Regions from separate parts of the Rhodopseudomonas parapalustris genome, predicted to be linked through region 1. Evidence: riboswitches for the same ligand, from Rfam matches in the RefSeq annotation. Region 1 holds a riboswitch; the other holds the start of a gene.
What was found. Region 1 has a riboswitch for S-adenosylmethionine ahead of metX (homoserine O-acetyltransferase MetX). Riboswitches for the same ligand answer to the same signal wherever they lie in the genome.

Region 2: linked by a shared signal. The riboswitch ahead of M9H71_RS11555 (O-succinylhomoserine sulfhydrylase) and the one ahead of metX (homoserine O-acetyltransferase MetX) in region 1 are both predicted to bind S-adenosylmethionine.

What each region holds. Positions count from the first base shown of each region.
Region 1 covers NZ_JAMKBZ010000029.1:50,588-53,790, forward strand. Annotated here, with positions in the region: gene hisC (histidinol-phosphate transaminase) at 1-567, opposite strand, end outside; gene M9H71_RS20610 (chorismate mutase) at 610-1,455, opposite strand; SAM riboswitch at 1,759-1,838, shown strand; gene metX (homoserine O-acetyltransferase MetX) at 1,942-3,144, shown strand; gene metW (methionine biosynthesis protein MetW) at 3,147-3,203, shown strand, end outside.
Region 2 covers NZ_JAMKBZ010000010.1:148,157-151,359, reverse strand. Annotated here, with positions in the region: gene M9H71_RS11560 (2'-deoxycytidine 5'-triphosphate deaminase) at 88-1,194, opposite strand; SAM riboswitch at 1,304-1,383, shown strand; gene M9H71_RS11555 (O-succinylhomoserine sulfhydrylase) at 1,459-2,670, shown strand; gene M9H71_RS11550 (ATP-binding protein) at 2,786-3,203, opposite strand, start outside.

The DNA.
Region 1 (3,203 bases):
GGCGTCGAGCACCAGCACGACATGGCTGGGCAGACCCGCACGGAGGCGCTTCACCTCGTCGAACGGGATGTAGGTCCCGGTCGGGTTGTTCGGGTTGGCGAGCCACACCAGCTTGGTGTTCGGCGTCACCGCCGCCAGCATGGCGTCGACGTCGGTGGTCAGATTCTTCTCGGGCGCCACCACGTTCTTGGCGCCGTTCGCCAGCGTGGCGATCGGGTACACCAGGAAGCCGTGCTGGCTTGAGATCGCCTCGTCGCCGGGCGCCAGATAAGTGTGCGCCAGCAGGTTGAGGATCTCGTCCGAGCCGGCGCCGCAGATGATGCGGGCGGGATCGAGGCCGTAGGCCTTGCCGATCGCCTCGCGCAGCACCCGCGAGGTGCCTTCCGGATAGTCCTCGAGATGATCCGCCGCGCTCTTATAGGCCGCGATCGCGTGCGGCGACGGGCCGAACGGGGTTTCGTTGGCCGAGAGCTTGAACACCTTGCGGCCGGGCTCGGCCACCGGGCTCTTGCCAGGGGTGTAGGGCGCAATATCGAGGATGCCGGGATTCGGCACGGGACGTGACATCGTCAACTCCGGAAAAATCGTCGGGCGGCTGAGGTCCGGTAATTACGCGGACTTGCCGCTCGGGGGCACCGTATAGCGCCTTGCGTGGCTGCCGACGAGGGCCGACGAACGGAGGGAGGCCCCCGCTGCGATCAGGGCAGCCTTGATCTGATCGAGGCCGCCGGGCGCCGGGATCGACACCAGCAGCGCTGCGCCGTCAAAAGCGGTATCCGGCACCGCCACGACGTCGGCCAGCGGCGACAGCGCCCGGGCGGTATCGGCGCTCCAGCCCGACACCCGGATGCTCCAGGTCTCGACCTCGGTGACCATGGCGCTGTCGGCGACCCGGGACACCACGAACACCGGCAGCGCCGCCGGGTGGTCGGCCCGTTCGATGAACGGCAGCCGGGCGATGATCTTGGGCGCGCCGTCGGCCTCCAGCGCCAGCCACCACGGAGTGTTGCCGGAGGTCGCCGACACCAGCGCCAGATCGCCCTTGGATTTCGCCACGGCATCGACCGCCGCGGAGGCGGAGAAGTGCGCCACGTAGGGGACCGTGAAGCCGAAATGGAAGCGGGCGGAATCCCGCATCGCCGACTCGCCGAGCGACTGGTCGGCGTGCACAGAGAATGGCGCCTGCACATAGGTAAAAGTCGCGATGATGACCCGCCAGATGCTCTCGACGGTGTCGAGCGGCAGAATGCCGTGATGACGCTGCACCAGACGCCGCATCATGTCGGCCTCGCGCGCCGGGCGGAACGCCGAGCCGACCTCCTGGGTCTGCTTCACCGCGATCAGCCGGTCGATGATGTCGCCGCGCTGCATCAACAGTTGGTGCACCTGCTCGTCGATGCTGTCGATCTCCTGGCGCAGCTCGGTGAGCGACGGCGGCGAGGGCGGCTTGGTCATTGCTTCAGAACCTTCAGGCGATACGCGATGCGACCTTCTGCTTAGGAAACCAGACGATTGAAGGCAAAGGAATTTGCCCTTGTTGGCCGAGGCGTTGCCGTAATCCGCAACGCGCCCCCTCTCCCGCTTGCGGGAGAGGGCTGGGGTGAGGGCATCCCAGGCAATGAGCCCGCGACTCGCGGAGCGGAGTGCCCTCACCCGGATCGCTGCGCGATCCGACCTCTCCCGCAGGCGGGAGAGGTACTCCGTGCACGGCGCAATGCCCCCCATATTGACGTCCGGCCGCCTTTAAGACTATCGTCTCCGCGATCCCGTGGTCATTTGAGCCGGCCGGCTTGCAGCCACGTTAAACAACTCGCTAAACAGGCCGGGGATAGTTCCGATCCCGGCCGAACCAATGTTCAGGCCGGGTTTTTTATTCGCCCTGCCGTTCTTATCTGAGGTCGAACCGGGGCATCCCGGGATGTCGAGGCCGTTGGCAGGCGTATGATGAATATCCATTCGGTAAAGGGGCAGAAAATAGCCGCCGGCGAGAGGACCCAGGAGGTCGATCACCCGCATTCGCTGGTCGCGCAGTTCGGGGCCGATCAGCCGCTGCCGCTGGATTGCGGCATCGAGCTGAGCCCGTTCCAGATCGCCTACCAGACCTACGGAACGCTGAACGCCGACAAGAGCAATGCCATCCTGGTCTGCCACGCCCTGACCATGGACCAGCACATCGCCAATGCGCATCCGATCACCGGCAAGCCCGGCGGCTGGCTGACCCTGGTCGGCCCCGGCAAGCCGATCGATACCGACCGCTATTTCGTGATCTGCTCGAACGTGATCGGCGGCTGCATGGGCTCCACCGGCCCCGCCTCCATCAACCCCGCCACCGGTAAGGCCTGGGGACTCGATTTTCCGGTCATCACCATTCCCGACATGGTCCGCGCCCAGGCGATGCTGATCGACCGGCTCGGCATCGACAAACTGTTCTGCGTCGTCGGCGGCTCGATGGGCGGCATGCAGGTGTTGCAATGGTCGGTCGCATTCCCCGAACGGGTGTTCTCGGCGTTGGCAATCGCCTGCGCGACCCGGCATTCGGCGCAGAACATCGCCTTCCACGAGCTCGGCCGCCAGGCGGTGATGGCCGACCCGGACTGGCAGCACGGCCGTTACTTCGAGCACGGCTGCTTCCCGCATCGCGGCCTCGCGGTGGCGCGGATGGCTGCACACATCACTTACCTGTCGGATGCCGCGCTGCATCGGAAGTTCGGTCGCAAGATGCAGGACCGCGAACTACCGACGTTTTCGTTCGACGCCGACTTCCAGGTCGAGAGCTACCTGCGCTATCAGGGCTCGTCCTTCGTCGAGCGGTTCGACGCGAATTCCTATCTGTATCTGACCCGCGCGATGGATTACTTCGACATCGCCGCCGACCACGACGGCGTGCTGGCGGCGGCGTTTCGCGGGACGCAGACAAGGTTCTGCGTGGTGTCGTTCACCTCCGACTGGCTGTTTCCGACCTCGGAGTCGCGCGCCATCGTGCATGCGCTCAACGCCGGCGGCGCGCGGGTCTCGTTCGCCGAGATCGTGACCGACAAGGGCCACGACGCGTTCCTGCTCGACGAGCCGGAGTTCATCGATATCGCGCGCGCCTTCCTGCAGTCGGCCGGTGCGGCGCACGGCATCGGCAAGGCGGAGCGCTGATCATGTCGGTGCAGGAAAGCTTGCCGCTGGAAGCGCACGCGCGGCCGCAATTGCGCGTG
Region 2 (3,203 bases), on a different contig from region 1:
GTCCGACTGACTTTTCACGAGCCGGACTTGAACACAACCCTCAGACTTGCTGCGGGGGATGCTGAGCGTCAGCGGCCCTGATCGAGCTTAGGTTTTGAAATGCTTGCTCAGCTTCAGGCCCTGAGCCTGGTAGTTCGAACCGATGCGCTGGCCGTACATCGCGTCGGGGCGCGACAGCATCTTTTCGTAGATCAGGCGTCCGACGATCTGGCCGTGCTCGAGGATGAACGGCACTTCGCGCGAACGCACTTCGAGCACCGCGCGGGCACCCGAGCCGCCGGCGCCTTCGTAGCCGAAGCCGGGATCGAAGAAGCCCGCGTAATGCACGCGGAATTCGCCGACCAAGGGATCGAACGGCACCATCTCGGCGGCGTAGTCCGGCGGCACCTGGACCGCTTCCTTCGACGCCAGGATGTAGAACTCGCCGGGGTCGAGGATCAGCGTGCCATCCGGGCGGGCCGCGATCGGCTCCCAGAATTCACCGACCGCATAGCCGCCGCGGCGATCGATATCGACCACGCCGGTGTGGCGCTTGGCGCGGTAGCCGACAAAGCCGTCTGAATTCTCGCCCGAGAGGTCGACGCTGAGCGCGACGCCGCCGGTCAGATCAGCGTCGTCGGCATCGACCAGCCGCTCGGCATCGTGCAGCGCATCAAGCTCGTCCTGCTCCAGCGTGGCCTGGCCGACGCGGAAGCGCACCTGTGACAGCCGCGAGCCTTCGCGGAGCAGCACCGGGAAAGTCTTCGGGCTGATCTCGGCATAAAGCGGGCCGTGATAGCCGGCGCCGATCATGTCAAAGCGGCGCGTGCCGTCGGCGATCACCCGGGTGAACACGTCGAGCCGCCCGGTCGAGCTTTTCGGGTTGGCGGCCGCCACGATGTGGCGCGGCAGCGCCAGGCTTTCGAGCAGCGGCACGATATAGACGCAGTTGGTCTCCAGTACCGCGCCGTCCGACAGGTCGATCTCGTGCAGCTTCAGCTCGTCGATCCGCTCAGCGACGGTGCAGTCCGGCCCCGGCAGGAAGCTGGCGCGGACCCGATAGGCGATCGGCCCGAGCCGCAGATCGAGACTGGCCGGCTGGATCTGGCTTTCGACGAACGGATATTCCGGCAGGATCAGGCCCGATTCCGTCATCGCCGCAATCATGCGGTCGGGCAGAATTCCGTCGGCGTCGGGCGGCAAAGTGAACGGCACGATGTTGGTCCTTCGGAGCGCAGCCATGCCCTCCGGGAAACTCAGATACGAGCCTCAACCGCTAGCCGAAGCCCGGCTTGACGGGAAGAGTACGGAGGATTAAGAGCCCGACTTATCCCGTGGTGATTTGAGCCGGCCGGCTTGCAGCCACGTTAAACAAGTCGCTAAACAGGCCGGGGACGTTGTGGTCCCGGCCCGAGGGTTGATCCCCAGGCCGGTTTTTTTGTGCCCCCATCGTCCCGATGTGGGCACGCTGGAGACCACATGTCCGAGACCAAACCGACGATTCCCGTCCCTGCTACCGCTCATTTCCGCCGCGAGACCCGCCTGGTGCATGCCGGCAGCTTGCGCTCGCAATTCGGCGAGACCTCCGAAGCGTTGTTCCTGACCCAGGGCTTCGTCTACGACAGCGCCGAACAGTGCGAGGCGCGCTTCACCGGCGACGACGCCGGCTTCCAATATTCGCGCTTCTCCAACCCCACCGTGTTCAGCTTCGAGCAGCGGATGGCGGAGTTCGAGGGAGCCGAAGCCGCACGCGCCACCGCCACCGGCATGGCTGCCGTCACGGCCGCGATCCTGGCGCCACTGCGCGCCGGCGACCATGTGGTCGCGTCGAAAGCGATGTTCGGCTCGTGTCGCTACATCGTCGAGGATCTGCTGCCGCGCTACGGCATCGAGTCGACGCTGGTCGACGGCCTCGATCTCGACCAGTGGCGCCGCGCGATGCGGCCCAACACCAGGACCTGCTTCCTGGAAAGCCCGACCAACCCGACGCTCGACGTGCTCGACATCGGCGCGATCGCGGAAGTCGCCCATGCGGGCGGCGCGCGCCTCGTCGTCGACAACGTGTTCGCCACCCCGATCTGGCAGAGCCCGCTGAAGCTCGGCGCGGACGTCGTGGTGTATTCGGCCACCAAGCACATCGACGGCCAGGGCCGCTGCCTCGGCGGCGTGGTGCTGTCGTCGCAGGCGTTCATCGAAGAACACATCCAGATCTTCCTGCGCCAGACCGGGCCGTCGCTGTCGCCGTTCAACGCCTGGGTGCTGCTGAAGGGGCTCGAGACGCTGTCGATCCGGGTCGAGAAGCAGACGTCCAATGCGGCGGCGATTGCCGACGCGCTGGCAGGCCACCCGAAGGTGCCGCGTCTGGTCTATCCGGGCCGCGCCGACCATCCGCAGGCCGAAACGGTGAAGAAGCAGATGGGCGCCGGTTCGACCCTGGTCGGCTTCGAGGTAAAGGGCGGCAAGGCCGAGGCGTTCCGCTTCCTGAACGCGCTGAAGCTGGTGAAGATCAGCAACAATCTCGGCGACGCCAAGAGCCTCGTCACCCACCCGGCGACGACCACGCATCAGCGGCTCAAACCCGAAGCGCGCGCCGAGCTCGGCATCAGCGAAGGCTTCATCCGGCTGTCAGCCGGGCTGGAGCACAAGGACGACCTGATCGAAGATCTGCTCACCGCACTCGACAAGGTGTGAGCGATCAAGGCTCCGTGTCGTCATTGCGAGGAGCGGAGCGACGAAGCGATCCGGCGTCTTACGCGATGCCGTGATTGCTTCGCTGCGTTCGCAATGACGGAGCTCAGCCTCGAAGCTATCGATCGGACCGCAGCGTGATCTCGGCGCGAAAGCCTGAGCGGTCGCTGCGGTTGGCGAGCTGCAGGCCGGCGCCGCTGCGCTCCACCGCAAGCGAGGCGATCGCGAGCCCGAGGCCGCTGCCGATCACGGATTTGTTGCGGCCGCGGAAGAAACGCTGACCGATCTTGTCGAGCTCGTCCGTGGCCACGCCGGGACCGGTGTCCTCGACCAGAACCGTGGCAGCGGTGTCGCCGATCCGCCAACTCACCTGCCCTCCGCCCCGCATGTACTGCACGGCGTTCTCGTGCAGATTGCGGATCGCGAGCTCGAGACACTCGCGATGACCACACCACACCACGTCGCGGAGATCGTCGTCGATCGTCACCTCGATGCCGTCGGCGTGTGGTGTGGCGCGGACCACCTCCTCGATCAGC